Regions from separate parts of the Variovorax sp. OK605 genome, predicted to be linked through region 1. Evidence: predicted binding sites of a transcription regulator. Region 1 holds the regulator's gene; the other holds the start of a gene.
What was found. The regulator LexA, encoded in region 1, represses DNA repair genes until DNA is damaged. The targets are predictions, from matches to a motif close to ACTGTATNNNNATACAGT.

Region 1 (4,204 bases):
CACCGACGCGATCGACCAGCCGAGAAAGACGAAGGTGACCGCGCGCCCGCGCTGCTCGGGTGGCACCAGCAGGCCGGCGCAGGCGGCCGCCTGGGGCGTGAAGATGGCCGGCGCAATGACCGTGAGCATGCGGATGGGGAGCAGGGCGCCGAAGCTCGGCATCAGCGCCGCCAGCGCATGACCGGCGGCATACCAGAGCATGGTGAGCGCCAGCAGCCGGCGGCGGTCCCAGCCCGCGACCGCGGCGGCCAGCAGCGGCGCGCCGATGCACATCACCGCGGCGGCGGCCGTGATCAACTGGCCCGAGGTGGCCACGCTGATCGCCAGCGAGGTGCTGATTTCATTGAGCGTGCCGGGCACCACCATCACGCCCGTGCCGATCACGAAATTGCCCGCGAGCAGCGCCCAGAGCGCGCGTTGCGACGCGCGCCGTGGCGCAGCCCCGTTCACCGACGGACCTGCAGCGCGCCGGGATTCACGATGTTGGTGGGGTTGCCGTTGATGTAGCTCACGACGTTGTCGAAGGCCTGGCCGAAGTAGCTCTCGTAGCTTTCCTGCTCGACGTAGCCGATGTGCGGCGTGCAGATGCAGTTCTCCAGGCGCAGCAGCGCGTGGCCCTGCAGCGGCGGCTCGCTCTCGAACACGTCGATGGCCGCCAGGCCCGGACGGCCGCGGTTCAGTGCGGCCAGCAGCGCGTCGGCCTCGACCAGCTCGGCGCGCGAGGTGTTCACGAAGAGCGCGGTCGGCTTCATGCGCGAGAGGTCTTCGAGCGTGATGAGGCCGTTGGTCTCGTCGTTGAGCCGCAGGTGCACCGACAGCACGTCGGCGGCGGCAAAGAATTCGTGGCGGTTCTGCGCCACCTGGAAGCCGTCGGAACGCGCCTTGGCGCAGCTGGCTTCACGGCCCCAGATCACGACCTGCATGCCGAAGGCCTGCCCGTAGCGCGCCACGAGCTGGCCGATGCGGCCGTAGCCCCAGATGCACAGCGTCTTGCCCTTGAGCACCGAGCCCAGCCCGAAGTTGGGCGGCATCGACGCCGACTTGAGTCCCGACTGCTGCCACGCACCGTGCTTGAGGTTGCTGATGTACTGCGGCAACCGGCGCATGGCGGCCATGATGAGCGCCCACGTGAGCTCGGCGGGCGCCTGCGGCGAACCCGAGCCCTCGGCCACCGCCACGCCGCGTTCGGTACAGGCCGTGACGTCGATGTGGCCGCCGACACGGCCGGTTTGCGAGATGAGCTTGAGCTTGGGCAGCTTTTCGATGAGCTGGCGCGAGATCTGGGTGCGCTCGCGAATCAGCACGATCACGTCGGCGTCCTTGAGACGAACCGACAGTTGCCCGATGCCTTTCACCGTGTTGGTGTAGACCTTGGCCGCGTACGCGTCCAGCTTGGCGGCGCAGCGCAGTTTGCGCACGGCGTCCTGGTAATCGTCGAGGATCACAATGTTCATGGCGTGCCATTGTGCCTCGCAGCATTGGAATGTCGTGCCAGTGAACGTTTGGATACCCACCCCCGAGGCCCTGTCCAGGCGGCCTTGGGGGCTTTTTGCCTCAGTGCAGGCGCGTCGAGCGGTGGGCCGTGGTCATCATCTCGGCGGCCTCGATCGCGGCCAGCCGCTCGAGCTCGGCGCACACGTCGGCCATGCGGCCGGAGATCACGACGCGGTCGCTGCGCTGCTGGCCCTTGCCGTCGACCACGCGCACCACGCGCAGCGGGCGAGCGGGTACAGCGGCTGCCGCCGCTGGCGTTGCGGCGCCACCCGAGCGCGCACTGCAGGCCGGCCGCACGGCCACGTAGCGCAGGCCGGCCGAGGTGTCGTTGTGGTCGAGGTGGTCCCTGTCGTGGGGCCGGCGCGCCGGAATGAGGCGGTTGGCCAGCGATTGCAGCGGCGACCAGAAATCAGCGATGGCGAGGAGGGCGATTCCCATGTGAACTCCAAAAAAGTATGAGGTTGAACACAGGCAGGATTTCTTGAATCGGCCTCGACAGGGTGATGGCGACTCCGCGCCATACGCCCGCCACCTGTCTGGGCCGGATGAGTTGCTGCCGCAGCAGGCCGCCGGGGCCTACATCAGCATCGTGTTGCGAATGAGGCCGACCGCGAGGCCTTCGATTTCGAAGGGCTCGCCGGGCTGCACGATGATGGTCGGGTAGTCGGGGTTTTCGGCGTGCAGCTCGATGACCTGCTTGTTGCGCTTCAGGCGCTTGACGGTCACCTCGTCGCCCAGCCGCGCGACCACGATCTGGCCGTTGCGTGCTTCCTTGGTGGCTTGCACCGCGAGCAGGTCGCCGTCCATGATGCCGGCGTCGCGCATCGACATGCCGCGCACCTTGAGCAGGTAGTCGGGCTGGCGCTGGAACAGCGTGTTCTCGACGTAGTAGGTCTGGTCGACGTGCTCCTGCGCCAGGATCGGCGAGCCGGCTGCGACGCGGCCGATGAGCGGCAGCGCCAGTTGGGCCATGCCCGGCAGCGAGAGCGAGAACTGGCCGCCCTCGCGGTGGCGCGTTTCGTTGAGCGAACGCAGGGCGTCACCCTTCAGGCGAATGCCGCGCGAGGTGCCGCTGACGAGTTCGATGACGCCCTTGCGCGCCAGCGCCTGCAGGTGTTCTTCGGCGGCGTTGGCCGACTTGAACCCGAGCTCGTTGGCGATTTCGGCGCGCGTGGGCGGCGCACCGGTGCGTGCGATGGCGCTCTGGATCAAGTCCAGGATCTGCTGCTGGCGGGCTGTAAGCTTCACGGCGAACTGCATATGTGGTTCCTTGCGGCACTGGCTAGATATCCAGTACCTGTATTTTTAACCAGTTTTTAAAAGTTGACAAGTGATGGTCAATTCCTTTTCGTCCGATGTGCGCCGCGTGGTAGTGCTGGGCACCGGCGGCACCATCGCCGGCAAGGCCGCGAGCAGCGGCGACAACATCGGCTACACGGCCGGCCAGGTGGACGTGGCCGACCTGCTGGGCGGCATCGATGCGCCGGCGGGCGTGACCCTGGTGGCGGAGCAGGTGGCGCAGGTCGACAGCAAGGACATGTCCTTCGAGATCTGGCGCACGTTGGCGCTGCGCTGCGCGCACTGGCTGGCGCAGGCCGACGTGGCGGGCGTGGTGATCACGCACGGCACCGACACGCTGGAGGAGACCGCGTTCTTCCTGCACTCGGTGCTGGCCGCGGCAAAGCCCGTGGTGCTGACCTGCGCGATGCGCCCCGCCACCGCCCTGGCGCCCGACGGGCCGCAGAACGTCAGGGACGCCGTCAGCGTCGCTGCTGCCGAGGGCGCGCGCGGCGTGACGGCGGTGTGCGCGGGCACCGTGCACAGCGGCGTGGACATCCAGAAGGTGCACACCTACCAGCTCGATGCCTTCGCGTCGGGCGATTCGGGGCCGGTGGGCTATGTGGAAGAGGGGGAGGTGCGCCTCGTGCGGGCGTGGCCCGAGTCCGCCGTATCGCAAGGATCGAGGATCTTCGAGGCGGGCACCGTGCAGTGGCCGCGCGTCGAGATCGTCATGAGTCACGCCGGTGCGAGCGGGGCCGTGGTAGAGGCGCTCATGCAACCGGGTGGGGGTGATGCAGAGCCGCTGCAGGGGCTGGTGCTCGCGGCAACCGGCAACGGCACGGTGCACCATGCGCTGGAAGCGGCTGCGCTGAAGGCGCAGGACGCGGGTGTCGCGGTGGTTCGCGCGACCCGCTGCGCCAACGGACGCATCCTGCCGAAAGCCGGCGATGCGCTGCGCGATGCAGGCGCGCTGACGCCCGTGAAGGCGCGTATCGCGCTGATGCTCGAATTGCTGAAGTGAAGCTGGACGCCGCCCTGCACCGAGGGCGGCCGTAGATCAGCTGCTCAGCGCGGCCAGCGCACGCTGCGTGATTTCGTCGACCGTGCCCACGCCCTTGATGGCGCGGTATTTGGGCGCGGCGGCCGGGTCGGTGTTGGCCCAGGCCGAGTAGTAGTCCACCAGCGGACGCGTCTGCTGGCTGTACACGTCCAGCCGCTTGCGCACGGTTTCTTCCTTGTCGTCTTCGCGCTGGATCAGCTCTTCGCCCGTGACGTCGTCCTTGCCTTCCACCTTGGGCGGATTGAACTTGACGTGGTACGTGCGGCCCGAAGCCGGGTGCGAGCGGCGGCCGCTCATGCGTTCGATGATGTCGCCGAAGGGCACGTCGATCTCGAGCACGTAGTCGAGCTTGACGCCCGCGGCCTTCAT
Region 2 (4,204 bases), on a different contig from region 1:
CACCCACAGCGACACCGGCGAGCGGTCGAACAGGCTGCGCGCGTACATGGCGCTCTCGTCGCGCAGGCGCTGCGCGGCCACGCGCTCGGTGATGTCGTCCAGCGAGACCAGCACGCGGTCCCAGCCGTGCTCGTGGCCGGGCAGCACGCGGGCGCGCACGCGCACGTCGAGCCGGCGGCCGTCCAGCGCGTAGTTGACGGTTTCGCTCTCGAAGGTGAGCTCGCCGCGCCAGAGCTGGTCGAGCTCGTGCACCACGGTGGCTGACATGTCGCCGCGGAAGACGCGGTCGAGCGCGCCGAGCAGGGTGTCCTGGCTGTCGGCGGCAAAGAGCTTCAGCGTGTGCTGGTTGACGCGCAGCACCTTCAGCAACGCCATGCAGTCGCTCACGCGCTTCGGGTCTTCCGACAGGTAGGCCACCAGGTCGGTGATGCCTTCGGCGCGCCAGCCGTCGAGCTTGCGCTTGAGTTCGCTGTAGTCCTCGATCCAGAGGGAGACGGGTGCCAGGTCGAACATGGCGTCGAGGTCGTCGGTGGGCTGGGAGACATCGGACGCGGCGGCGGACAAGACCATCGGTGGAGCTTTCGGAAAGCGGCGGGGCCATTGCCGGCGGGCGCCGGCGGGCTGGAATCTTAACTATTAACCGTGCGCACCAAAGGGGCTCGTGCCCCCTGGGCGCATCGGTGCACCGCCCCTCAGCGGCTGTACAGCCCCACCACGCTCTGCCCGCCCAGTGCGTGGCCCTTGAGCGCGGCCAGCAGCGCGTCGCGCGCGAGGCCGGCCGGCAGCGCGCCCGGTGCGAGGTCGGAGGCGACCACGGTCAGCACGTAGTGGTGCGGGCGGTCGCCCACCGGCGGGCACATGCCGCGGTAGGCGGGCGCGCCGGCCACGTTCGGGCCCATGGTGAAGTTGAAGTTCGAGCCGGCCTGGCCTTCGCCCGCCTTGAGCTCGCCGCGATCGGCCGCGATGTTGTAGGCCACCCAGTGCGACACGCCCAGGCCGGCCGCGCCGTCCGGGTCGAACACCAGCACGGCCACCGACCGGGTCTTGGCCGGCAGGTTGCTCCAGGCCACGGGCAGCGACACGTTCTTGCCGCCGCAGTCGCCGGCGCCGCCGTGGTCGGCCGGAATGACGCTGTTGTCGGCGAAGGCGCTGGACGTCACGCGCATGCCGGTGAAGGCCTTGCCGCCGGGGCCCGAGCCGGCCGGCATGCCGGCGCAGCCGGCCATGAGGCCCGCAAGGGCGAGCGCCGCTGCAGGCAGGGCGAGAGAGTGGAACTTGTTGCGCATGGAATCTCCTTGAAAGCTTGAGTTCATCCGGCGTGGCCGAGCCACACGCTGCCGTCCGCCTGCTCGTGCACCGCCAGCGGCGTGAGCCGTGCGCCGCGGCACGGGCCGCCCACGCACTTGCCGGTGTCGGGCTCGAAGATGGCGCCGTGGCGCGCGCACATCAGGAAGCGGCCCGAGCTTTCGAGCACCTGGCCTTCGAAGTCGAGCGGGCCGCCGGCATGCGGGCACTGGTTGAGGTAGGCGTACACGGCGCCGTGCCAGCGCACCGCGAAGGCGGGCGCGCCGTCGGGGGTGGTGAACCTGGCGGCCAGGCCGCCGTCGGCGAGGTTGGCGGCCATCGGGCCGGCGGCGGGTGCCGTGGCGCCACGGTGGGTCGCGGGTGCGGGGGCGGGTGCGGGTGCGGTGGAATCGTCTGACATCTGCCGGGGAGGGTAGCCCAAGGTTCGGCGGCTGCGCAACGTGTGAAACGTATGTCTTTTCATGTTCCCGGCCTTTGCTGAAGACTGTATATTCATACAGCATTCCGCTCAAGGAAACCTCGTGGACATCCAGCGCAAACTCGCCATCCTGGCCGACGCCGCCAAGTACGACGCCTCCTGCGCGTCCAGCGGCTCGCAGCCGCGCGACTCGCTGGGCGGGCGCGGCATCGGCTCGACCGGAGGGGCGGGCATCTGCCACAGCTATGCGCCCGACGGCCGCTGCATCTCGCTGCTGAAGGTGCTGCTGACCAACCACTGCCAGTACGACTGCCTGTACTGCGTGAACCGCGCGTCGAGCAACGTGCCGCGCGCGCGCTTTCGCGTCGAGGAGGTGGTGCAGCTCACGCTCGACTTCTACCGCCGCAACTGCATCGAAGGCCTGTTCCTGTCCAGCGGCATCATCAAGTCGCCCGACCACACCATGGAGCAGGTGGTCGAGGTGGCGCGCCTGCTGCGCGAAGAACACGACTTTCGCGGCTACATCCACCTGAAGACCATTCCCGACGCCAGCGACGAGCTGATCGCGCGCGCCGGCCGCTATGCCGACCGGCTCAGCATCAACGTCGAGATGCCCACCACCGAAGGCCTGCGCGCGCTGGCGCCCGAGAAGGACGAGAGCGCCATCCGCCGCTCGATGGCGCGGCTGCGCCTGCGCATCGATGACACGCGCGAGGAGGCGCGCCGCGTGGTGCCCATTCGCGCGCTGCCTGGCGCGTCAGCCACGCCCGCGAAGCCGCCGCCGTTCGCGCCCGCCGGGCAGAGCACGCAGATGATCGTGGGCGCCGACGCCACCGACGACCGCCACATCCTCGCGTCGAGCGCCACGCTGTACGGCGCGTACAAGCTCAAGCGCGTGTACTACTCGGCCTTCAGCCCGATTCCCGACGCGGCGCGCGCGCTGCCGCTGGCCGCGCCGCCGCTGATGCGCGAGCACCGGCTGTACCAGGCCGACTGGCTCATGCGCTTCTACGGCTTCGAGCACCAGGAGATCGTGGCCGCGCCCGACGGCCTGCTGCGGCTCGACGTCGACCCCAAGCTGGCCTGGGCGCTGGCGCATGCCGATCGCTTTCCGGTCGACCTGAACCACGCGCCGCGCGAGATGCTGCTGCGCGTGCCGGGGCTGGGCGTGAAGGCGGTCGAGCGGCTGCTGCAGGCGCGGCGCGTGCGCCGGGTGCGCGCGGACGACCTGCGGCGGCTGCACGTGCCGGCGCGCAAGGTGCTGCCGTTCGTGGTGGCCGACGGCCACCGGCCGGCGGCGGGCGCGATGGCCGCCACGGCGCCCACGGCGCAACCCGCTGCCGCACAGGCTGCGCAGGCCTCGCTGTTCTGAACCGAACGGACGCGTCATGCAGGTGCGGCTCGAAGACCCGATCGACCTCGATGCCTTCCGCCGGCACGCGCGGCAGCTGCTGGCGGCCGGCGTGCCGCCGGACCACGTCGAGTGGCACGACGGCAGTGCGCCCGGCGGCGCGGCCGACCTGTTCGGCGAGGCCGGCGGCGATGCGCCCTTGCCTCCCGCAGCAGGCGCCGCGCGGCATCCCGTGCCCGCCTCCTTCATCGCGCTGTGCGCCGACGTGATCCTGCACCGCGATGCGCAGCGCTTCGCGCTGCTGTACCGGCTGCTGTGGCGGCTCGCGCACGAGCCGGGCCTGCGCCACGACCCGATCGACGCCGACATGATGCAGGCGCAGCTGATGGCCAAGGCCGTGCACCGCGACATCCACAAGATGCGGGCCTTCGTGCGGTTCACGCGCGTGGCCGGTTCGGATGCAGAACAGGAACAGGCCGGCGAACGCCATGTCGCGTGGTTCGAGCCCGATCACCGCATCGTGGAGGCCAATGCGCCGTTCTTCGCGCGCCGCTTCGCGCAGATGCGCTGGGCCATCCTCACGCCGGAGCGCTGCGTCGAGTGGGACGGCCAGGCGCTGTCGTTCCGCGACGGCGCGGACCGCCGCGAGAAGCCGCCGCCCGACGCGGGCGAGCAGCTCTGGCTCACCTACTACGAGAACATCTTCAACCCCGCGCGCCTGAAGCTCGCGACGATGCGGCGCGAGATGCCGCGGCGCTACTGGCACAACCTGCCGGAGGCCGCGCTGATCCAGCCGCTGGCCGAGGCGGCCGGCGCGCGCAGCCAATCGATGATCGACGCGCCGGCCACGCCCGCGCGCCGCATCCGCGCACCCCTGTTGCTGAACCCGCTGCCGGGCGGCGGCGTGGCGCCCGCCGACCTGGGCGAGTTGCGCGCCGCGGCGCACGCCTGCCGCGCCTGCCCCATCGGCGCGTTCGCCACGCAGGCGGTGTGCGGCGAGGGGCCGCTGGGCGCGGGCCACATGCTCGTGGGCGAACAGCCCGGCGACCAGGAGGACCTGGCCGGCCGCCCCTTCGTCGGCCCGGCCGGCCAGCTGCTCGACCGCGCGATGGCGCAGCTGGGCTGGGCGC

Region 2: BM013_RS10680 (putative DNA modification/repair radical SAM protein) is a predicted target of LexA. The motif match lies at 1,789-1,806, and genes of this name have one in related genera.

Annotation. Positions count from the first base shown of each region.
Region 1 is NZ_FOWL01000008.1:437,275-441,478, forward strand. It holds gene BM013_RS22860 (MFS transporter) at 1-450, opposite strand, end outside; gene BM013_RS22865 (D-2-hydroxyacid dehydrogenase family protein) at 447-1,454, opposite strand; gene BM013_RS22870 (hypothetical protein) at 1,555-1,932, opposite strand; gene lexA (transcriptional repressor LexA) at 2,071-2,754, opposite strand; gene BM013_RS22880 (asparaginase) at 2,828-3,796, shown strand; gene adk (adenylate kinase) at 3,833-4,204, opposite strand, start outside.
Region 2 is NZ_FOWL01000003.1:526,203-530,406, reverse strand. It holds gene BM013_RS10695 (sensor domain-containing diguanylate cyclase) at 1-570, opposite strand, end outside; gene BM013_RS10690 (YbhB/YbcL family Raf kinase inhibitor-like protein) at 693-1,286, opposite strand; gene BM013_RS10685 (Rieske (2Fe-2S) protein) at 1,310-1,705, opposite strand; gene BM013_RS10680 (putative DNA modification/repair radical SAM protein) at 1,827-3,095, shown strand; gene BM013_RS10675 (UdgX family uracil-DNA binding protein) at 3,112-4,204, shown strand, end outside.